DNA from 3 places in the Pseudaquabacterium inlustre genome. Region 3 is predicted to be linked to each of the others. Evidence: predicted binding sites of a transcription regulator. Region 3 holds the regulator's gene; each other region holds the start of a gene.
What was found. The regulator LexA, encoded in region 3, represses DNA repair genes until DNA is damaged. The targets are predictions, from matches to a motif close to ACTGTATNNNNATACAGT.
Positions count from the first base shown of each region.

Region 1: the regulator LexA is predicted to act here: its motif matches at 3,227-3,244, upstream of AACH10_RS02860 (LexA family protein).
Region 2: the regulator LexA is predicted to act here: its motif matches at 5,806-5,823, upstream of AACH10_RS05830 (ATP-dependent helicase).

Region 1 covers NZ_JBBUTH010000001.1:646,676-654,490, forward strand. The annotation lists gene AACH10_RS02855 (hypothetical protein) at 1,652-2,110, opposite strand; gene AACH10_RS02860 (LexA family protein) at 3,274-3,891, shown strand; gene AACH10_RS02865 (hypothetical protein) at 4,170-4,484, shown strand; gene AACH10_RS02870 (hypothetical protein) at 4,486-5,187, shown strand; gene AACH10_RS02875 (IS1595 family transposase) at 5,205-6,461, shown strand; gene AACH10_RS02880 (hypothetical protein) at 6,437-7,003, shown strand; gene AACH10_RS02885 (hypothetical protein) at 7,107-7,676, shown strand.
Region 2 covers NZ_JBBUTH010000003.1:117,060-124,874, forward strand. The annotation lists gene AACH10_RS05805 (DMT family transporter) at 1-256, shown strand, start outside; gene AACH10_RS05810 (glutamate carboxypeptidase) at 350-1,645, shown strand; gene AACH10_RS05815 (acyl-CoA thioesterase) at 1,733-2,584, opposite strand; gene AACH10_RS05820 (DUF6691 family protein) at 2,665-3,105, opposite strand; gene AACH10_RS05825 (YeeE/YedE family protein) at 3,102-3,581, opposite strand; gene AACH10_RS05830 (ATP-dependent helicase) at 3,649-5,754, opposite strand; gene AACH10_RS05835 (adenosylcobalamin-dependent ribonucleoside-diphosphate reductase) at 6,017-7,815, shown strand, end outside.
Region 3 covers NZ_JBBUTH010000009.1:14,978-22,792, reverse strand. The annotation lists gene AACH10_RS17600 (ABC-F family ATP-binding cassette domain-containing protein) at 1-255, shown strand, start outside; gene AACH10_RS17595 (MarR family winged helix-turn-helix transcriptional regulator) at 394-930, shown strand; gene AACH10_RS17590 (organic hydroperoxide resistance protein) at 976-1,410, shown strand; gene AACH10_RS17585 (esterase-like activity of phytase family protein) at 1,518-2,969, shown strand; gene AACH10_RS17580 (asparaginase) at 2,996-3,973, opposite strand; gene lexA (transcriptional repressor LexA) at 4,046-4,720, shown strand; gene AACH10_RS17570 (helix-hairpin-helix domain-containing protein) at 4,720-5,016, shown strand; gene AACH10_RS17565 (DUF3224 domain-containing protein) at 5,016-5,408, shown strand; gene AACH10_RS17560 (penicillin acylase family protein) at 5,455-7,815, opposite strand, start outside.

The DNA.
Region 1 (7,815 bases), on a different contig from region 3:
ACTTGAGGGTGACTACATTCTTGCGGATGCGGGCTGCAAAGGAGCGCGGCTAGAGCGTGAAGGATTGAGCGTCTATTTTCCAGCCGGTCATTACGAAATTTCGTCCGAATTTTTCGAATGGGACGTTCGTGTAAAACTTTTGATTCATCGCATCAAAAGCAATGAGCTAAAAATTAGTTAGGCCTGTTTCAGGATTCATGGAACAGATGGGCCGCCGGAGGCCGCTCGAGGAGCTCCTGGATGCCGTGATGGTCTTGCGCCACTTGGGCTTCAGTGCTGCTTTTCTCACAGTGTTGAGCTCGTCGCTGATGTCCTCGCGGACAAGTTGCCAGCCAGCGGGTACGCCGGGCGGTTGGACTTTGGCGGCAGCTTCCTCTAGGGCGGCGCTCAGCTGTTGCTCGGCCTTTCGATACTCCGCGACGCAGTCGAATGACTTGTTGGAATTAGCTAGCCTCTTACCCTCGTATCGCAGCCGAAATCAAACCAATGAACAATGAAACTATTCTATCCCTGTTGATTTTTGCAGGCTTAGGGGCCATAGCCCATTGGCTCTGCACCACGTACAAATTCAAACGAATTACCGGTAAGAATGTCCACGTGATTCTGGTTTTCGCTTGCGCAGGTGCCGTGGCCTGGCACTTTCAGCTAGATAGTGCCAGAACCCAGTCTCTCGAAAAAGATAAGCTTGTTTGGATTGACGCGACGGCTGTGCGTTCCCGGGGGGTTGGCGGAAGGCCGCGCGTTGAGGTAATCTACCAAAATCAGCAAAGGTCCTTTCGATGCGGTTCTTGCCGACATGATTTGGCGTGGACCAATGACCTGATAGCGCGCGGGAATTTGCGACTATTGGTGGCTGCCGCATCCGTAAACATGGAGCCCATTGGGTTGGAGCGAATTTTCGGTGGGAACGCGCCGCTCGAAGTTTATCAAATCGAACATGGCGGACGAATTTTGTTCTCACGAATCACGTAATCAACCAAAACCAGAAATAGAACATCTGACCGAAGCAGCGCTTTGTCGCTTTCTCCGGTCGAGGCCATGTTGACCCTGGAGGGCGGGCCTATAGCGGACGGGGCCCGGCTCCTTTGACGCGTCTTGCCGGGCGAGTGGCCGTACAAAAGCCAAAACTGAAGCTTGTACGGCCAATGTCGGCGCGGCGCAGACGGCGCCACGACCAATTTTGTCAACGACCCCACCGGCCACCTGATTGGGGAGTATGCCGCCTTCGGCGCCGTTATTCAGGAGACTGTCTGGGTCGGAGATATTCCGGTCGCAGTACTCAAATCCAATGGCCAAGCGGTCGTTCCTTACTACGTTTACTCCGACAACCTGAATACGCCGCGAGCCAGTACCAACACCGCCGGTCAAGTCGTATGGCGCTGGGATGAGGAACCCTTTGGCTCAATATACGGCTTTACCAACGCCCATTCACCGCCCGACAGGTTCGGCGCATAGCTCTTCGGCGTACACAAAGCTCCTATGCAGAGCTCGCGGCTCGTGCAGTCGCACTTCTTAAACAGTCTCTTATACGGTCTTCGCAGTTGCTGACGTAGTAATCCAGTTCTTCCAGTAGACCATTTTGAAGTAGAGAGGCGCCAGCAGGGTGCGGATAAGCGCTTAGCGAGCCTGAATAAGTACCTCTTCGTTCACGTCATTCTTGCTTGAAGATTGTCTTCAACAGTAATTTGCTTGTTTGCGGACAACAATCCACGGTATTGTTTGGGGACAATGTGTCGCCGCCATCTCTGCAATAGGTCTTTTGTCGACCTAAAGTTTCACCTGTTAAAGAATCGACGTAGGACCACTCTAGCATCCTTAGTGCTATGCGATGTTCGGGCTCCGCCTTCAAATACTCCTCCCGGTCAACATGAATATATCGGCCTGCGACTGCCAAATTCCTTGGTGAGTCCGGCGGGTTCCGCTCAACCTTGGCAATTCCATTTTCAAAGTATCGAGAGGGCAGCGTAACAGTCTTGTAGACTTGTGGCGCCCCGTCCCTCGCGCATAGACTCAACATCTCCTCTTGGTACCGAGTTTTGGCTAGATAGGTGCCGCAGCCGCTCAAGGCAGATACCGCCAGCAACACTGTGAGGTAGGTGATGAATTTCATACTGGCAATTCCCCGGTCGACTCAAGTCCAAAGCAATCTGTATAGCTGCTCGGGTTACCCGGCGCGGTAAGCCACGATTCGTAAAGGTGCCACCTGAAATCTAAGCGTCGAGCACGTCCTGCCTAAATCGAGCAGACGACGGCTGATAGCGGTAGACTTAGCAGAAGAGTCGCCGCGCAGGCTCGCCGGCGCCGCTAAAAAATTCAGCAAGGCGAGTCAGGCGCTTCTCGAATTCGGAGCGACGCTCTACAAGATGCTGCCGCCGGGATAGTCGCTTCGTTAGTTAAAAAAAAATAGTCCCCTCATCGTTGCGCCTACTTTTTGTTAACAAAGGTAGGTATGCTGACCGGAGAGTCAATTCGAAGCTGCCTGTCAGGAAGTTTGACAAATACAGACGCCACCGTATCCGCCCTATTCTTGCTATTCTTGGTGTGGTAGTACACCAAGAATGAGTATAAGCCCGGCGATACTCTGGTTTCTTCATCACTATCTACCGTAATAAAGACGTGCTTAGGTTTGAGCGAAAGCCCGTCCATCTCGGAGTCGCATCTTTCTGCCAGCCGTTCAACCACGAACTCGCGTTTGAGGACTTTGCATCGCTCTTCTTTAGGTGCGGACAAGACCAGATTTAGCGATTGAAGGACGCCAGGCAGGATTTTCCGAGCTTCGACCTTTTGAACTGGACTCGGAGCTCCAGGTGGAGTTGAGTATTCGATACTTAAACCGCTAACTGGCGTCTGCGTCGTTTCCGATGCCGCACGGGCAGGAAGAATGCAGAAAAGGCAGGCAAGGGAGATTATTGCTGTGCGCATAGCTAGTTCAATGAGACCAATAGCTCACGAATAGCGACCCGCGTTAGTCCTAGCGTTGGTCACGCGCATTTGCAGCAGTCCAAAGGGCAGACGGCAGGGGCCAGGGCCTGCCGTCTGCCCGAGTCGATTGGCCGTACAAAATCCAAAATTGATATTTGTACGGCCGATGACGTTGCGGCGGGGGAGCTGACGACATCCGTCCGCTGAGCCGCTCGACTTCTGCGGCGTCGTTCAGCTGTTGCGCATCCTCTTGGCTCGCTGCATCTTGAAAAAATCCGTTCTCTGATAGACACTTGCACAACTTGCTGTAATTCCATACAGTCCACTCCGAGCAATCATTCGGAGTCGACCTTGCACGCCTTCGCAGCAGCCCCCGCCACCTCGGCAAACGACCAGCGCTACCTGGCCACGCTGCGCACGCACTGGAAGGCCAACAAGAGCTTCCCCAGCTTGGCCAAACTCGCCGACCTGCTGGGCATGAGCTCGACCGGCTCGGTCTTCGAGATGGTCGCGAGGCTCGAGGAGGTGGGCTATCTGACCCGCAAGGACGGGCGCGTGGCCCCGGGCAAGCGGTTCTTCGCCTACCCCGTGCTCGGCACGGTGCGCGCGGGCGTGCCGCAGGCGGCCAGCGACGACGAGTTCGAGTTCCTGTCGGTCGAGGAACTGCTCATCCGCGAGCCGAACAAGACCGCCATGTGCCACGTCCGTGGCGATTCGATGAAGGACGCTGGGCTGCTCGACGGCGACGTGGTCATCGTGGAGACGCACTCCATCGTCGAACCCGGCGACATCGTGGTGGCCGCGGTCGACGGCCAGCTGACGGTCAAGTACCTGCGCAAGACCAGGGACGGTGCGTACTACCTGGACCCGGCCAACACCGCCTACGAGCCCATCCATCCGCGCACGTCGCTGGACATCGTGGGGCTTGTCACGGGGTCGTTCCGGACCCTCAAGAAGCAGCGGAGGTGACCACCTGACCACCGCTGACGCGCGCGGCTAAGCCGCCCCTCCAAACTGCCCGCCAATGCGCGCCGCGTGCGTGCCGGGCGGAGCCTTGCCCAATCGTTCGTTGCAGCCCTCGCGCCGCAAGGAGCCACCGTGCCTGCCTCTGTTTCTCTGTCCGGCCCTTTACGCCCGCAATCCCTCCTTCGACCTAAAGCAGTCGTTCGCGGCTTTACGCACCGCGCCGGTACTACACCCCTGCAGAGCATGTGCGCCAGGTCGGCGCCAACTGAGCGAGCAAGGTCATGAAGGATTCGGTGATGAAGGTGCAGGTGCGAGTGCTGCGCAAGCAAGGGCGTCTGTTCAGGCGGGACGAGCTGAAGGACGTCCCGCCGCACGTCGGCGTGCTGAAGGTGTCGGAAGTGCGCGACCCCGACCTGAGCCGCCCGGTGCTCATCGCACGACTGCTGGACCCGAACACCAAGGTCGACACCGACCTGCTGCCGGTGCTCGGCGATGCCCGGATGCTCTGCTGGGACGGCCGGCAGATTCGCCTCACCGGTGTGGAGCGCTTGCCCGAGGTCGATGTGGCCCAGACCTGGCTGGTGGAGGTCGAGTGACATGCTGCGCCTGACCATCCACGCCGGCCTGCTCGCCGAACGCAACGACGCCAACCACGTTGCCGTGCTCGACATCGCCTACCAAAAGCGCGCCGCCCTGGCCGACTACTTGGTGGCGCTGTCGCTGCGGCACCAGGGAGAGCTGGAGCCCGCGGTCGTTGCCAACTACCCTCGCTGGTCGGGCAGCCTCTGGGACCTCTGCGCACGCGGCCTGACGCGCGTGCTCTACAAGTCCGACCTGCCGCCGCCCATCGCGCGGGTAGACCGTCGATGCGCCTACGCCACCAAGCTGTGCGCGACCATCCAGCGCATTGGCGCTGACGAGCGCGGCGTGCAGCTGGCCTCCGCCGAAATCGTGCAGCCCGGTCGGATTCGCGGCCAGTACCAGGCAGTGTTCCAAGAGGACATCCTTGGCACGCGCAAGGCCGAGTTCACGTACGGCTGCAAGTTCTTGAACCCGGCGGACCTCGTGCTCCGGGCCATCTGCTTCGCGCTGTTCGGCGACGGCCAACTCGGCAAGCGACCGAAGCTCGTCCTGCCGGCGTCCACCGTCATCGAAGGCAAAGAAGTCTTTGACATTGAGGGCCTTGAGGAGCCGGCGCGCACGGGCTTCATCCGCCACCGGGCCAGCGTGGCGCCGTTGGCCAAGCCGGAGCCCCTGCCGCTGGCACAGGACTACGTTGACTTCTTGATGCGGGGCTGACAGTGACTGCTGCAGCCTTGCCCGCCGGTTCCAGCCCGGCCGACGCGAAAGACAGCGCCAAAGACGGTGCTAAGCGGAAGAACTTTCCGCTGCGAGGCCGCACGGGCACAGCTGCCCACCACCTGAAGGCGCACATCACCGACATCGGCACCGAGTTCCTGGAGAAGCTGACGCCCCGGGAAGCCGTGATGTTCATGGCGGAGGCCTCCTGGGGCTCGACCACGTTCATGCCGTGCCCTCACTGCGGCTCACTGGATGAGCACTACTTCCGAGCCAAGGAGCTGCGTTGGAAGTGCACGTCCTGCGGCAAGACGTTCTCGGTCACCTCGGGCACGGTGCTGGCCGACCGGAAGCTGCCTCTGACCAAGATTCTGAAGATGGCCTTGTCCTGGGCCAACGGAGCCTCTGGCAAGCCTGCGCTGCAACTGCGGCGTGACTGGCAGGTGTCGTACACGACCGTGTTCACCTTGGCGCACAAGCTGCGCGAGGGCCTGCTGCGCGGCTTCAACATCGGCATCCTGGCCGGCGTGCAGGAGATGGATGGTGCCGACCAACTCGGCCGCCGCTACAAGGAAAAGCGCAACAAGCCCCGGGGCGGCGACCGGCAGAAGCCAACGATTCCCGAGCACCTGCGCGCGCCGACGGTCGACCCGGATACGGGCGAAATTCTTGGGCCACCGAAGCCGCCCAAGTTCGACAAGGCTGCGAAGCAGCCCGAAGACCGCCGGCTGATGCTGGTCATCCGCCAGCGAGGCCTGGCCCGTGGCCGCGGCGCGGTGGCGACCCGCGTTGGCATTGCGCTGACCGAATCTCGAACCACGGTGACGACGATGGCCACCCGGTATGCGTCGAGCGAGTCGCACATCATGACGGACGAGGACCCGTCGTACTCGCGGTTTGCAACGCTGTTTGCCGAACACCGGACGGTGAACCACAGCCAGGCCTACAGCGACCGCAAGGGCACGAACAACAACCAGGCCGAGAGCTTCAACTGGCGCATGAAGCGCCTGGTTCGCGGCATCTACCTGAACCCGTCGGTGAAATACCTGCTGGACTACGCCGGTGAAGCAGCCTGGCGCGAGGACACCCGCAGGCTTTCGGTGGGTGACCGTCTCAAGCACCTGCTAAAAGCAGTTATGGGCGTTGGACTATCCAGATGGTGGCGCAACTATTCCCATGGGCACCACCGAGAAGAGGAACTGCTATTGGAGGGCGCGCGCGAGGCAGGAACTCGCGGCAAGGAGAAGGGGTGGAAGCCGAAGCCCCCTCGGTAGAGGTTGATTGGCTATACCGCGGGCGCATTAAAGCTGCGCGAGCCACCCACCTTCCGGCCAACCAAATGCCACTCTCACCTGTCAAAGTACTGACCACAAAACTGACCGTATTCGCCGCACTCATTCTCTCGGCTGTCGCCAGTCCTGCGGCTACTTCCGATGCGCCCGAGTCGTTTTCGTTCACATACATGAGCTGCGGCGGTTATAAATTACAGTATCGGCAAAAGGGTTACTCTGCTTCTATAGTTGTCCTCGATACGCGCGGGAACGTGCTGAAAAGCATTCGGCCGCTAATGTTCTCCGAGCGAAGCTCTTTCTCGTTGCCGCCCGTTGGGTTGTTCAACAGCGGTCTACCGGTATGTTGGCCAAACGCAAATAAAATCCTTTATACCGATGTTCGCTGGTACAACACTGGTGACGACTTTTTGCCTGAGGGTATTCATGGAACCCTTGAGTATGACCTTAAAGAAAAGACCACAAGAAAAGTCTCCGCTGGCGTTTATATGGACGATAGCGGGCGAATCGTCACCGAGCTGAAGTAACTCTTGAGTTAGGCTATTCGCGAGGGGGTTCTTCGTCGGCCCTAGTGCCTACACAGGGCGTCCCGGCGCAAAGCTGCGCCCGAAGCTATGCTGACTAACAATCATGTATTTGCCAAAATCCTTCCTACGAGCCGTCGCCTTCTCACTTCTGTCTGGTGCGCTGACAGCGGCATTTGCCGGCACGTCACAGCCGGCCGAAAAGGCGCTACAGAATTACCTGGCCGCAGAATCCGAGGGAGTATCGCATTTCGAATTTTGCAAGAAGACTCGTCCCTACGTGCTCATGCCGGCCGCGCGCGACCCCGAATGGGATTGCCCTCCGCATAGCGGTGCGGACATCGTATTGAGCGACCGGACAAAGTATTCTTGTAAGGCAGAAAAGGACGGCTATCAGTGCGAAGTCACCTACTCAGTGGTCGGCACGGGGTTGCCGGGGTCTAGTGCGCCCTGGAGAGTAGACCGGGTTCAGAAAAGTCCGACCACTCAGCGAATCAAGGTGAACCTTGTAAACCAAGGAGGCTGGAAAGTGGAAGACCCGTATATCAGCCCCCATATTTCAGCTGCCGCGCTACTTCGCGCAATTGAGCGGGAACTCGCTGCCGCAAGTCATCCGGCTGAGCGCTCGATGCTCAATAAGTCGAAAACCATGCTGATGACAGCTGGTGTGAAATAAGAAACTCTGGCGAGCCTAGCGAAGGCGCACTGTAGACGCACAAATTTATGACCAGCTACTGCTTGCTGGTGGTAAGTCAGCAAACTGCTGGCAATGAATCTGGAGCTCGGACAACGCATTCCAAAATAAAGGTTAGGCA
Region 2 (7,815 bases), on a different contig from region 3:
CTGGGGAGCGGTGCGCGTGGTCGACTGGCTGCTGGTGGCGCTGTCGGGCCTGCTGGCCACCGCCGTGGGCGCGCTGGTGTGGAACCGCGCGCTGGTGCGCCTGGGCGTGGCGCGCACCGCGCTGTATGCCTACTGGGTGCCGATCTTCGGCGTGGGCTTCGCGGTGCTGCTGCTGGGCGAGCCGCTGACCGTGTGGCACGGCGTGGGCCTGGCGGCGGTGCTGTCGGGCACCTGGCTGGGCACGCGCAAAAGCTGAACGCCGATTCGCCTTTGCGTCACTCGGGGCAAGGCCCTAAGGCGCCGCGCCGGCGCTGGCGCGACACTGAACCATCGACCCGCTGGAGATCCCATGACCCGTACGCCGACCCGCACCCCATCCCGCTTCACCGGCAGCCGCCCGGCGCACCTGGCGCGCCGGACGCTGGTGGCCCTGGCCGCCTGGTCGGCGCTGGCCCTGCCGGCCGCCCAGGCCGCGCCCGATGCGGCCTTGCTGGCCGCCGCCCGCGGCGCCCAGCCGGCCGTGATGCAGACGCTGCGCGAGATGGTGGCCATCGAGTCGGGCACGATGGACGCGCCCGGCCTGGCGCGCATGACCGACTATGCCGAGAAGCGCCTGAGGGCCCTGGGCGGCCAGGTCGAGCGCAAGCCGGCCACGGCTGGCCACAGCGAGTTGCTGAGCGCGCGCTTCACCGGCACCGGCCAGCGCAAGCTGATGCTGATGGCGCACCTGGACACCATCTACTGGCCCGGTGAGCTCACCAAGTCGCCGATCAAGGAAGAGAACGGCCGCCTCTACGGCCCCGGCATCGCCGACGACAAGGGCGGCGTGGCGATGATCCTGCACGGCCTGGAGATCCTGCGCGCTCAGGGCTGGAAGGACTATGCCCAGATCACCGTGCTGTTCAACGGCGACGAGGAATCGGGCTCGCCGGGCTCGGGCGAGGCCATCGCCGCGCTGGCCGACCAGCACGACGTGGTGCTGTCCTTCGAGCCCACCACCGCGCAAGACCCGGGTGTGCTGCTGGCGGCCGCCGGCGTGGGCGAGATCCTGATGAAGGTGAAGGGCCGCGCCTCGCACGCCGGCGCCGCGCCGCAGCTGGGCCGCAACGCGGCGCTGGAGCTGTCGCACCAGATGCTGGCCACGGCCGACATCGCCAAGGGCATCCCCGGCGCGCAGCTGAACTGGACGACGATGAAGTCGGGCAACGTGCGCAACCAGATTCCCGACAGCGCCGAAGCTGGCGCCGACGTGCGCCTGACCCGCCCCGACGCCGCCGAGAAGCTGCTGGCGGCGGTGCAGGCCAAGGTGGCCGAAGGCCAGCGCGTGCCCGACACCGAGGTGAGCGTGGCGCTGCGTGTGGGTCGCCCACCCTTCGTCGGCGGGCCGCGCACCCAGGCGCTGGCCGAGCGCGCCCGCGCCATCGCCGCCGAACTGGGCGACGGCAAGCCGCTGGGCATCCACCCGCTCACCGGCGGCGGCACCGACGCCGGCTTCGCCAACCGCTCGGGCAAGGCCGTGGTGCTGGAAAGCCTGGGCCTGCCCGGCTGGGGCTACCACGCCAAGGACGAGTACATCCAGATCGACCAGATCGTGCCGCGGCTGTACCTGGTGACGCGGCTGATCACCGAGCTGGGCAAGAACTGAGCGGGCCGAGCGCCGGGCCGCTCCCAAGCCGGCCCGCCAACCCGCCCGGCGGGTGGCCTCGCGTACCCGCGAGGCCGGGTGCCCCATTTACTCTTTGAAGTACACGACCTGGTGCGTCGTGGCTAGCAACTGCCCGGCCTCGTTCCACAGCTGCCCGGTCTGGTCGAAATAGCCGTGGTGGAAGGCCTGGGCCTGCGCCTGGCCCAGCAGGTGGCCGCGGCCGGTGGCGGCCAGCATGGCGCCGTCGGCGTGGAAGTACACGGTCATCGACACCGTGCCCACCGGCACGCGCCGTGCGCGGCGCAGCCAGATGCGCGGGAAGAAGATGTCGCTCATGGCGGCCAGTGAGGCGAAGTCCAGCGCGCGCGGCGGGTCGTCGCGCAGCCACAGCCGGGTCTGGCTGTGCGCGCTGGCCTGGCCTTCCCAGCGCATCGGGATGCCGCCCGACACCGGCCGCAGCTCGTAGCGGTGCAGCCATTCGGCCACACCGGGCGGCAGCGGCTGGCGCGCCACGTCGGTGGGCGCCGGCACGGCGGGCATCGGCATGTCGGTGGCGCTGAAGGTCTCGCGCCGCAGCGCGGTGAACACCGTGGCCGTGGTGCACACCTGCGGCTGGCCCTCGGCGTCGGGCTGCGTGATCTCGACGATCCAGTGCTGGGTGCTGCGGTTGGTGCGCACCGGCCGTGCGGTGGCGGTGAACGGGCCGTCGGCGGTAGCGGCGGCGTAGTTCACCGTCAGCGACACCGGCTCGCCCAGCAGGCGCGGGTGCTGCAGCACGGCGTTCAGCGCGGTGGCGGCGGTGATGCCACCGAACGGCCCCACCATGTTCTGCCAGGCCGGATGGGTGGCGCCGTGGAAGTCGTTCGGGGCGGCGTTGCCGGCGGGCGTCAGCGCGATCGCGGCGTCGAAGAGGTGAGAGGCGAGTGCGGTATCGGTCATGGCCGGCAGTGTGCCGGCCGGCGGCGCCAGCCGCCGTCGGTTGCGTGACGCGGCGCTGGGGTGGCGCCTACAGCCGCCGCTCAGGGCCGGCGCCGGTCCATCCACACGCCGTGCAGCCCGGCGCCGATGGCGATGCCCGCCAGCGCCCACAGCAGCGACAGGTTGCCGGCGCCCAGCCCGGCGATCGCCGGCCCCGGACACACGCCGCACAGGCCCCAGCCGATACCGAAGATCGCCGCGCCCAGCACCGTGTCGCGGTCCAGCGTGGCCACATGGTGGCCGAATTGGCCGCCCAGCAGCGGCGCGCGCCGGATGCGCGGCGCGAAGCGGTAGGCCAGCAGCGTCAGGCCCATGGCGCCGCCCATCACCAGCATCAGCCCCCAGTCGCGCCACTGCAGGAAGGACAGCACCACCTCGGGCCGGATCATCGTGGCCAGCGCCAGGCCGAAGCCGAACAGCACGCCAGCGGCCAGCACCGCCAACAGGCGCGGGCCGTTCATGTGGTCGGCGCTGCCGCTCATCGCACGCCTCCCGTCCACCACAGCACGAGGTGGGCGGTGGCGAAGCCGGTGGCCATGAAGGTCAGCACCGCCACCAGCGAGGGCAGCTGCAGCGAGCCCAGGCCGCAGATGCCATGGCCCGAGGTGCAGCCGTTGGACAGGCGCGCGCCAAAGCCCACCAGCAGCCCGCCCAGCAGCAGCTGCCAGGCCGGCAGCGTGGTGCCCAGCGCCTCGGTGGGGCCCAGCCAGCGCCACCACAGCGCAGCGCCCAGCACCAGGCCGGCGGCATAGACCAGGCGCCAGGCGCGGCTGTCGACGAAGCGGGGCTGGCGGAAGAAGGGCTGATTCAGCAGATACGACCAGCTCGACGAGAACACCGTGCTCATGCCGCCGATGCGGCCGGTGAGCACGAACAGCAGCGCCACGCCGGCGCCGATCAGCAGGCCGCCGGCCAGGTAGTGCGCCCAGCCGAGCGGGAAGAGGGTGTGCAGGCTCATGATGGCGCGGCAGTGTACCGATGTGGGTATCCCGGCACGGGCGGTGCCGGCCGTGGCCTGCGGGCGCTCACGACCAAGTGTTGCGCAGCGCCGCGCCCAGGTCCAGCGTCACCTCGGGCAGGTCGGCCAGTGCCGCGTCTGCCGCACCGGCGGCCGGCGCCAGGGCGGGGACGCGCTTGTCCAGCGTGGCCATCACGCGCCGGGTGATGAAGCGCGAGACGTTGCCGTACAGGTGCCGGTCGCCATGGCGGTGCTGCTGCGTGACATGGAAGCGCAGCGGCGCCATCAGCCGCAGCTGCTGACGGGCGCGGGTGATGCCCACGTAGAGCAGGCGGCGCTCCTCCTCGATCTCGCCGGCCGAGCCGGTGGACAGGTCGGACGGCAGGCAGCCATCGACCACGTTGAGGATCTGCACCGCGCTCCATTCCTGGCCCTTGGCCGAGTGCAGCGTGCTGAGGATCAGGTAGTCCTCGTCGCGCAGCGGCACGCCCGATTCGTCGCTGGTGGCCTCGGGCGGGTCCAGCGTCAGCTCGGTGAGGAAGCGCTCGCGGTGGCGGCTGGCGGCGGCCAGGGCCTGCAGTTGGTCCAGGTCGGCCAGGCGCAGCGTGTGGTCCTCGGGGTACAGGCGTTCCAGGTGCGGGGCCAGCCAGTCGCGCACGGTCGTCAGCTCGCCGGGCCAGGGCGAATCGGGCTGCGCCAGGCCCGCCATCAGCCGCGCCAGCGCTGCCCACTCGGCGCGTGCGGCCGGCGGCGGTTGCCAGGCCTGCAGCGCGGCCAGCGGCTCGGGCGAGGCGTCCATCGCATCCAGCAGGCGCCGGGCGCTGACCGCGCCGATGCCCGGCACGCGCTGCACCACGCGCCAGCCGGCCAGGCGCGCGCGCGGGTTGTGCGCCCAGCGCAGCACCGACAGCAGGTCCTTGATGTGCGCGGCCTCCAGGAATTTCAGCCCGCCGAACTTCACGAACGGGATGTTGCGCCGCGCCAGCTCGAACTCCAGCGCCGCGCTGTGCGTGGCGGTGCGAAACAGTACCGCCTGCTGCTTCAGCCGCAGGCCTTCCTCGCGCCAGGCCAGGGCCTGGTCGGCCACTTGGCGGGCCTGGTCGAGCTCGTCGGCCACGGTCACCAGCTGCGGGCGGGCGGCCTCGGTGCGGTCGGTGTGCAGGCGCTTGTCGGGATGGCCGGGCGCCTCGGCGATCACGGCATTGGCGCAGTCCAGGATGGGCTGCGTGCTGCGGTAGTTGCGCTGCAGCGGCACCACGGTGGCCAGCGGCGCGAACTGTTGCGCAAAGCCCAGGATGTTGCCCACCTCGGCACCGCGGAAGGCGTAGATGCTCTGCGCGTCGTCGCCCACCACGGTCAGGCCGGCGCCATCGGGCTTCAGCCCGCGCAGGATGGCGGCCTGCAGGCGGTTGGTGTCCTGGTACTCGTCGACGAACACCTCGTCGAAGCGCGCGCGCAGGTGCGCGGCCAGCGCGGGCTCGGCCAGCAGGCGCTGCCAGGCCAGCAGCAGGTCGTCGTAGTCCAGCGTGGCCTGGGCGTGCTTGTCCTCGGCATAGGCGCGGAACAGCTGCGTGAGCGCGTCGTGCGCGTCCAGGCACCAGGGGTATTGCGTGGCCAGCACCTGGCCCAGCGGCGCCTGGGTGTTCATGCAGCGCGAATGGATGGCCAGGCAGGTGGACGCCAGCGGAAAGCGCCGGCCGCCGCGCGAGCTGTCGGCCGCCTGGCCGCCGACGTTGGCATTGGCCAGCCCCAGGCGCTCGCGCGACAGGCCCATCAGGCTCTCGGCATCGGCGCGGTCGACGATGGTGAAGCTGGCGTTCAGGCCGATGCGCGGCGCCAGCTCGCGCAGCAGCCGCGCGGCGATTGCGTGGAAGGTGCCGGCCCAGGGCAGCAGCGGTGCCGCGCCGTCGGTGCTGCGCAGGCCCAGCGCCTGCTGCACCTGGCGGCCGGCGCGGTGGCTCAGCTCGTGTGCGGCGCGGCGCGAGAAGGTCAGCAGCAGCAGGCGGTTCGGGTCGGCGCCGTCCAGCACGCGCTGGGCCACGCGGGCGGCCAGCGTCAGCGTCTTGCCGGTGCCGGCGCCGGCCAGCACCAGCAGCGGGCCGCCGCGGTGCATCACGGCGGCCCGCTGCTCGGGGTTCAGCCTGTCGAGGACGGAAGAGGATTCTTGGGCCACGTCAAGACCGTGCCGGGCGCATGGGGGTGAAGCCGTTGGAGCGTGGAGATTACTGTATAAATTGCCAGGCGGTCCGCCCGATGGCCGGGCCGCGCGGCCGGGGCTGCACCGCACCGGCCACGCGGTTTCTTGACCCCGGTCGTGGGGCTGCCCGGTGCTGCACGGCAGCATGCGCTGTCCTGCCACCGGGCGCCATTCCCGCTGTACATTGCGCCCCCTTCAGAGCTTGCGTTCGCCGAGCCCACCCAGCCCGAATTCCGCCATGACCCAGCCCGCCCTGTTCCCCGATGCCGCCGAGGCGGTCGCCCCGGCCAGCCCGGCCGCTGCGCCGGCCGTCGCCCCCGCTGCCACGCCGCCCAGCCGCGCCACGCTGCCGCCGCAGCCCATCAGCGCCGAGGTGCTGGCCGAGAAATACGCCAAGGGCGACGAGCGCACGCTCGACGAGGTGCGCCAGCGCGTGGCCCGCGCCCTGGCCCAGGCCGAGGCACCCGAGCAGCGCGCGCTGTGGGAGCAGCGCTTCCTCGACGCCCAGCGTCGCGGCTTCGTGCCGGCCGGGCGCATCAACTCGGCCGCCGGCACCAGCCTGGCGGCCACGCTGATCAACTGCTTCGTGCAGCCGGTGGGTGATTCGATCGCCGTGGCCGAAGAGGGCTTCCCCGGCATCTACACCGCGCTGACCGAGGCCGCCGAGACCATGCGCCGCGGCGGCGGCGTGGGCTACGACTTCTCGCGCATCCGCCCGTCGGGCGCCTGGGTGGCGCCCACGCAGAGCAGCGCCTCGGGCCCGGTGAGCTACATGCGCGTGTTCGACCGCAGCTGCGAGACGGTGGAATCGGCCGGCGCACGCCGCGGCGCGCAAATGGCCGTGCTGCGCTGCGACCACCCCGACGTGGAGGCCTTCATCCACGCCAAGGACAAGGGCGACCTGCGCAACTTCAACATCTCGGTCGGCGTCACCGATGCCTTCATGGCTGCGGTGCAGTCCGACGAGGACGTCGAACTGGTGCACAAGGCCGAGCCCGGCCCGAAGATCAAGGCCGAGGGCGCGCACCAGCGTGCCGACGGCCTGTGGGTCTACCGCCGCGTGAAGGCCCGCGTGCTGTGGGACCAGATCATGCGCAGCACCTATGACCATGCCGAACCCGGCGTGCTGTTCCTCGACCGCATCAACATCGACAACAACCTGGGCTACTGCGAGACGATCGCGGCGACCAACCCGTGCGCTGAACAGCCACTTCCGCCCTACGGCTGCTGCTGCCTGGGCAGCGTCGATCTGACGCACTTCGTGCAGCGCCCGTTCGAAGCCGATGCCAGCTTCGACGACGCGGGCTTCAGCGAGGTGTGCGCCGTGGCCACGCGCATGCTGGACAACGTGCTCGACGTCACCGTCTGGCCGCTGCCGCAGCAGCATGAAGAAGCGCGCAACAAGCGCCGCGTGGGCCTGGGCTTCACCGGCCTGGGCGATGCGCTGGTGATGCTGGGCCTGCGCTACGACACGGAGGCCGCGCGCGACATGGCGCGCCACATCTCGGCCGTGATGCGCGACGCCGCCTATTCGGCCAGCGCCGACCTGGCCACCGAGCGTGGCGCCTTCCCGCTGTTCAATGCCGATCTGTACCTGTCGGGCCGCGCCGGCGGATCGAAGTCGGGCAGCCAGGCGGGCAGCTTTGCCTCGCGCCTGCCGCAGCCCATCAAGGACAAGATCCGCGCCCAGGGCCTGCGCAACAGCCACCTGCTGTCGATCGCGCCCACCGGCACCATCAGCCTGGCCTTTGCCGACAACGCCAGCAACGGCATCGAGCCGGCCTTCAGCTGGAGCTACAACCGCAAGAAGCGCGAGGCCGACGGCAGCTTCAAGCAGTACAGCGTCGAAGACCACGCCTGGCGCCTGTACCGCCACCTGAAGGGCGCCGACGCGCCGCTGACCGAGGCCTTCGTCACCGCGCTGGAGATGAGCGCCGAGGCCCATGCCAGCATGGTGGCCGCGGTGGCGCCCTACATCGACACGTCGATCAGCAAGACGGTCAACGTGCCGGCCGACTACCCGTACGAAGACTTCCA
Region 3 (7,815 bases):
GCCCGCGCCGAACTGGCCAACAAGACCCGGCCGCTGCGCAACGAGCTGGGCCAGATCGACGGCCGCATGGAGAAGCTGGGCGCCGAGAAGGCCGCGCTGGAGGCGCAGTTCGCCGACGGCAGCATCGCCGGCTCGGAGATGGCCGAGGCCGGCCGCCGCCTCAACCACATCGGCGCCGAGATCGCGATGCTGGAAGAGCGCTGGCTGGAGTTGCAGGAAGAGATCGAAGCGATCAACGCGTCGGCCGGCGGCTGAGGCCACCCCACGCGCCGCGGCGCGGCGCGACCCGCCCTCGCGGACACGGCACCCATCCGGGCCGGGCAGCCTTGCTGTCCGGCCTCTCAAAGTCCTTTTAAATTGTGTGCAATTAAATTGCCAACTACAGTTCAGCCCATGCCCTCGCGCCGCCCCCGCACCACCGCCAGCCCGCTGCCCGCTACGGCGGCCCCGCAAGACGCCGCGGCCTGGCTGGCGCTGGACCACCAGCTGTGCTTTGCGCTGTACTCGGCCTCGCTGGCCATGACCAAGACCTACAAGCCACTGCTCGAGCCGCTGGGCCTGACCTACCCGCAGTACCTGGTGATGCTGGTGCTGTGGGAGGGCGACGGCGTCACCGTCTCGCAGGTCGGCGAGCGCCTGCAGCTCGACTCGGGCACGCTGACGCCGCTGCTCAAGCGCCTGCAGGCCCAGGGCCTGCTGCTGCGCCAGCGCGACGCGGCCGACGAGCGCCGCGTGCTGCTGCAGCTCACGGCCGAGGGCCGCGCGCTGAAGGCCCGCGCCGTGGCCGTGCCCCAGGCCATCGCCTGCGCCTCGGCCTGCGACCTGGCCGAGATCGCCGAACTCACCACCCGCCTGAAGCAGTTGCGTGACCAGCTGCGAGATGCACTGCGCCAGGCGGCCAACGACGCTTCCCCTCCCGCCGCGGCCTGAACGCCGCGGCACCTTTCCCCAACCGCCGTGCAAAGGATTCGCACCATGGCCATCGACACCGCCCTGTACACCGCCACCGCCACCGCCACCGGGGGCCGCGCCGGCACCGCCGAATCGAACGACGGCCGCCTGAAGACCACGCTGTCCACGCCCAAGGCCCTGGGCGGCGACGACGGCGCCGGCACCAACCCCGAGCAGCTGTTCGCTGCCGGCTACTCGGCCTGCTTCATCGGCGCCATGAAGGCCGTGGCCGGCCGCCAGGGCAAGCGCCTGCCGGCCGAAGTCAGCATCACCAGCGATGTCGGCATCGGCCCGATGACCGGCAAGGCCGGCGCCTTCGGCATCAGCGTGGCCATGCGCATCTCGGTGCCGGGCATGGACCGCGCCGAGCTCGAGACCCTGGTGGCCACGGCGCACGAGGTCTGCCCGTACAGCAACGCCACGCGCGGCAACGTGGATGTGACGCTGACGGTGGTCTGACCGATCCCACGACCCCTGGTCTGAAGGGGTCCGCGGCGCCTGTCACAGCACGGACATGCGCCGCCGCGAGGCTCTCCGGTTTCCAAAGGTTTCCGGAGATGTCCACGATGTTTCGCCCCCGTCTGACGACCCTGGCCCTGGCCACCGCCGCGGCCGCCTTGTTCAGCCAGGCCGCCTCGGCCCAGACCGTTTCCAGCGTCAGCTTCGTCAATGGCCTGGCCATCTCGGGCAGCACGCCCGACCTGAGCGGTGGCAGCACCTTCGACAGCCGCGTCGGCTTCTTCTCCGACCTCTACTACGACCGCGCCCGCAACGAATGGTGGGGCCTGTCGGATCGTGGCCCCGGCGGCGGCACCCTGCCGTATGAGACGCGCATCCAGCGCTTCACGCTGGACGTCAACGCCACCACTGGCGCCATCAGCAACTTCCAGGTCGTGCAGACGATCAAGTTCAGCAACGCCGCCGGCGTGGCGCTGAACGGCCTGGCGCCCAACCCCAGCAGCGTGCTGGGCACCTCGTTCGACCCCGAGGGCATGGTCGTCAACCCGAAGAACGGCAACCTGCTGGTCTCGGACGAGTACGGCCCGTCGGTCTACGAATTCAACCGCAGCGGCCAACTGGTCAAGACCTACACCGTGCCGGCCAACCTGGTGCCCCAGGTCAATGGCACGGTGAACTACAACACCACGCCGCCCACCACCGGCCGCGAAGGCAACCGTGGCCTCGAGGGCCTGGCCATCAGCCCGGACGGCAAGTACGCCTACGCGGTGCTGCAGAACGGCCTGGCCGACGATGGACTGACAGCCACCGGCACGCGCAGCGTCTACAGCCGCATCGTCAAGTACGACACCGACAGCGGCACGGCCGTAGCGCAGTACGCCTACAAGCTCGACAGCAGCGGCCAGGGCCGCGGCATCTCGGCCATCGTGGCGCTGGGCAATGACAAGTTCATGGTGCTGGAACGCAACAACCGCGGCGTGGGCGTGGGCGCCACCGTGGCCAGCCCCGACAAGAACGTGTTCATGATCGACCTGGCCGGCGCCACCGACGTCAGCGGCATCGCGCTGCCCGCCTCCGGCGCGCTGCCGGACGGCTTCAGCGCCGTGACCAAGGGCGCCAAGGTGATCGACCTGGACGCCAACACGCTGGCCGCGCTGGGCAACAAGTCGCCCGAGAAGTGGGAAGGCCTGGCCGTGGGCCCGCAGTTGGCCGACGGCCGCTACCTGATCCTGGCCGGCACCGACAACGACTACAGCGTCACGCAGAACGGCAGCAACGTGCAGTTCGACGTGTGGTTCGACTTCAGCAAGGCAGACCCCTACGCCAGCTCGATCCAGTGCCCGGTGGGCAGCACCACCGGTTGCGTGCTGACCAGCAACAGCAGCACCGCCGCCACGCTGACCAGCGCCTACAGCCTGCTGCCCGGCGTGCTGCACGCCTACACCGCCGAGGTCAACGGCTACACCGCGCCGGTGCCCGAACCCGGCACCTGGGCGCTGATGGCCGGTGGCCTGGCCGCCGTGGGCGCGCTGGCCCGCCGCCGCCGCCAGCACGCCTGAGGGTGAAGGCGCCAGGGCGCCGGTGCTCAGCCCATCAGGCTGAGCATCAGCGCCACGCGCGCCTGCCAGGGCGAGAGGGCCGCGGCGGCGCCGGCGGCCTCGGCCACGGCCCCGATCAGCACGCCGTCGGCGCAGCGCGTGCTGCGCCACACCACCACGCCGGCCGCCTGCGCCTGGGCCAGTGCCGCCTCCAGCTCGCGGTGCACCGTGCCGTTGCCGGTGGCGGCCACCACCAGGCCACGCACGCCGGCCGCCACCAGCGCCCGCACGCCGTCACCGCGCGCGCCGGCGTGGCTGGCAACGATCTCCACCCAGGGCCAGGCCTGCGGATCGGCCGGCAGCGCGGCGGCGCCGCGCCCTGCCGCCACCGGCCAGGGCCGGAACGGGCGCAGCCGCCCTTCCTCCACCACCGCGATCGGCCCGCCATCACCGGCGGTGAAGGCATCGGGCCGGTAGGTGTGCGCCTTGCGCAGGCCCAAGGCGCCGAACACCTGGCCGGCCAGCACCGCCAGCACGCCCTGCACCCCTGGCGTGGCGGCCACGGTCACGGCGTCCAGCAGGTTCTGCGGGCCGTCGGCGGCCAGCGCGGTGGCCGGGCGCATCGCCGCGGTCAGCACCACCGGCTTGGGCGTCGCCAGCACGCTGTGCAGCCACCAGGCGGTTTCCTCCAGCGTGTCGGTGCCGTGGGTGATCACCACGCCGGCCACCTCGGGCCGCGCCAGCACCAGTTGCACGCGCTGTGCCAGCGCCAGCCAGGTGGCATGGTCCATGTCCTTGCTGTCCAGCTGCGCCAGCTGCTCGGCCTCGATGGCCGGCGCGCCGGGCGCGGCCAGGGCCGGCACGGCCGCCAGCAGGTCCTGCACGCTGCGCTGGGCGGCGGTGTAGCCCACGTTGTCGCCGGCCCGGGCCGAGGTGCCGGCGATGGTGCCGCCGGTGCCCAGGATCACCACCGTGGCGCGCGCGCCGCGCCCGGCATCGGAAATTGCGTCGGAAAGGCTTGGCATCAGGCCCTCATCTGGATGAAAATACAGTCACTGGATGGAAACTCAGGAGCGTGCATGACCGGTCTGCCCTTCTTGCCCGACGGCCCCAAGCTCACCCCGCGCCAGCAGCAGATTCTCGATCTGGTGCAAAGCACGATCGAACGTACCGGCTCGCCGCCCACGCGGGCCGAGATCGCGGCCGAGCTCGGCTTCAAGTCGGCCAACGCGGCGGAAGAGCATCTGCAGGCCCTGGCCCGCAAGGGCGTCATCGAGCTGGTCAGCGGCACCTCGCGCGGCATCCGCCTGCGCTCTGAAACGCTGCGTGCGGTCAACGAGTCACGCGGCCGCCAATTCTCGCTGCCCCTGCCCAGCCTGGCCCAGCTCACGCTGCCGCTGGTGGGCCGCGTGGCCGCCGGCAGCCCGATCCTGGCGCAGGAGCACATCGACCAGAGCTACGTGGTCGAGGCCTCGATGTTCCCGCGCAAGCCCGACTACCTGCTGCGCGTGCGCGGCATGAGCATGCGCGACGCCGGCATCCTCGACGGCGACCTGCTGGCCGTGCAGAAGGCCAGCGACGCCAAGAACGGCCAGATCGTCGTGGCCCGGCTGGGCGACGACGTCACCGTGAAGCGCCTGCACCGCACGCGCAACGGCATCGAGCTGCTGCCCGAGAACCCCGACTACCCGGTGATCCAGGTGACGGACGCCGACAGCTTCGCGCTGGAGGGCGTGGCGGTGGGCCTGATCCGCAACACCATGCTGATGTGATGATCAAGTCGCCCAAGGCCCGCAGCGCTGCCGAGTGCCGGGCGCTCGAGCAGTTGCCCAACATCGGCCCCAGCATGGCGGCCGATCTGCGCGCCCTGGGCATCCGGTACCCCCAAGACCTGGCGCAGCGCGACGCGTTCTCGCTGTACCAGTCGCTGTGCACGCTCAGCGGCAAGCGCCAGGACCCCTGCGTGCTCGACACCTTCATGGCCGCCACCGACTTCATGCGCGGCGCGGCCCCCGCCCCCTGGTGGGCCTACACCGCCGAGCGCAAGCGGCTGTACGGGAGTCTGTGATGCCAGAAGCCACCGGCACCTTCGAGGTGCAGATGACGCCGCAAGGCCAGGCCGATACCGCCGACGGCAACGCCCTGGGCGAGATGCGACTGGACAAGCGCTTCAGCGGCGACCTGTCCGGAACCGGCGCGGGCCGCATGCTCACGGCCTTGACCACCACCCAGGGCTCGGCCGGCTATGTGGCCATCGAACGCTTCACCGGCAGCTTGCACGGGCTCAGCGGCAGCTTCGTGTTCCAGCACAGCGGCAGCATGGACCGCACGACGCGTCAGCTGTCCATCACCGTGGTGCCCGATTCCGGCACCGGTGAACTGTCCGGGCTGCGCGGGCAGTTCATGATCGAGATCGAAGGCGGCGTGCACCGCTACCGCTTCGAGTACACGCTGCCCTGACCCCCGGCCAGCCCGCTGGCGGCTGCTTTGGCCGCGGTTTCGCCGGCTACTTCGCCGGCGTCACCACCAGCGTCTGCCAGCCCTCGCCGCCGGCCGGCGGAAACAGCGGCACATAGCCCACGCCGCGCCACACCTCGGCCAGGCTGCGGTACTGCGGCGACCACGGGATGCCGCTCTGGCCCGTGCTGTGCACGATGCGTGAGCGGCCGCGGTCGGCCAGGTCGTACAGGCCGCGCAGGCTGGGGCCGTGCTCGTCCAGGTAGTACTCGCCGGTGGTGGCGTCGGGCTTCAGGCTCACGCGGCTGACGTTCACCGTGTAGGTGTCACCCCCCACCGGCTGGCGGATCTCGAACCAGCGCGCCAGCGCCTTCACCCGCGAGAACGGCCGGTGCTCGCTGCGGGCCTGGTGGGCACGGCCCCATTGCCAGGCGGCCACATCGGCGCCCTGCAGCGCCTGCAGTTCGTCCAGCGCCGCGGTGAAGGCGGCGTTCACCTGCTCGGCGCAGGTTTCCACCGCCGGCGTGGCCTTGTCGTCGCACCACCAGCCGTCGTCGCGCGCCAGCACGCCTTCCAGCGCGTCGAAGTAGCCGCGCTGGCCCAGCATGCGCTCGTAGATCGCCGCGCCCACCTCGTCGGCCAGCACGCGCTGCGACAACTGGCGGTTCCAGGCCCAGAAGATCAGCGGCGCAGCCTGGTCGGCGGCCATGGTGCCGTCGAAGCCCTGCAGGGCCTTCATCGCCGCGGCGGCCAGCGGGTGGCTGGACCGGGCCTGCAGCAGCCGCGGCAGCAGGCGCGCCACGGCCAGCGACTTCACGTCGCCATGCATCACCGCCAGGTCATCCAGGCTGTGCTTGGGGCGGGCGTCGATCATCTGCTCGATGCGCTGGTGGCGGAACGGCAGCGCCCACTGGTGGCTGATGAAGTGCGGGTAGCCCGGCGGCGTGATCTTCTGGTTGGCGTTGGCCACATAGCCCTTGGCGGGGTCGCGCACCTGCGGCAGCTCGGCCACCGGTAGGAAGCCGGCCCAGTCGTAGCGCGCATCCCAGCCCGGCGCCGGGGCCAGGCCCTGCAGGTCGTTGTCGGGCTTGCGCAGCGGCACGCGGCCGGGCGACACCAGGCCGATGTGGCCGTCGCGGTCGGCCACGGCCATGTTCTGCATCGGTGCCACCCAGGTCGAGGCGGCCTGCACGAAGGCCTCCACCGAATCGGCGGCCATCATCATCAGCGAGGCGGCCATGATGTCCTGGTCGGTATCGAGCCCGGTCCAGCGCAATGCCAGCACGTAGCCGGGCTTGGCTTTGGGGCCCAGCGCCTCGTCGGCCACGCCGGCCACCGCCACGTCCGAGATCACCGGGCCGTGGCGTGTGCTGCGCACGGTGATCGTCACCGGGGCCTGGCCGCGAACGGCAATCTGCTCCTGCCGGGTCTCGAAGCGGGCCCAGCCCTCGGGCGTCTGGTACTGCGCGGGATCGCTGGCATGCAGGCGTTCGAGGTAGGTGTCCTGCACGTCGGGGCCGGTGTTGGTCATGCCCCAGGCAATGCGCGCGTTCTGGCCCATCACGATGGACGCCAGGCCGGGCATCGACGCGCCGGCCACGTCCAGCCCCGGCGCCACGAGGCGCGCGAAGTACCACAGCGCCGGCGCCGAGAGCTTCAGGTGCGGGTCGTTGGCCAGCAGCGGCGCGCCGGTGGTGCTGCGGCTGCCGGCCAGCACCCAGCTGTTGCTGCCCAGGCCGTCGATCTCGGCCTCGGGCGCCAGCGCCAGCAGGCGCTGCAGGTGGGCATCGCCCAGGCCCGGCAGACCCGGCGCGCCGGCCTGGCGGGCATCGAGCTTCAGGCCGCGGTAGAAGGCCACGTAGTCCTGCGTGGCCGGCACCGAGTCGCCGGCATAGGGCGGCATCAGTTCGTCGATGCGCGGCTTGGGCAGCAGCATGGCCAGGCGCAGGCGCAGCACCTCGGCCTGCCAGTTGGCGCCCAGGTCCAGCGCCATCATGATCGCCCACGACAGGCTGTCCTCGGGCGTCCAGGGCTCGGGCTGGATGCCCAGCAGCATGAACTCGGGCGGCCGCGCCTTCAGCTGGGCGATCACCGCGTTGACGCCGGCCGCATAGGCGGTCAGTGCTTCGCGGGCGGCCGGGCTCGCCTTGGCCCACTGCGCCGCGGCGGCGCGGCGCACGCCCAGCGTGCGGATGAACTTGTCGGTGTCCAGCGCCCCGTCGCCGAAGGCCTCGGCCAGGCGGCCGGCGCCGATGCGGCGGTGGGTCTCCATCTGCCACAGCCGGTCCTGCGCATGCACCACGCCCAGGCCGTACATCGCGTCGCTGACGCTGGCCGCGCGGATGGTGGGGATGCCGTGGCGGTCGCGCTCGATGCGCACCTCGGCGCGCAGACCGGGCAGGCTCAGCGT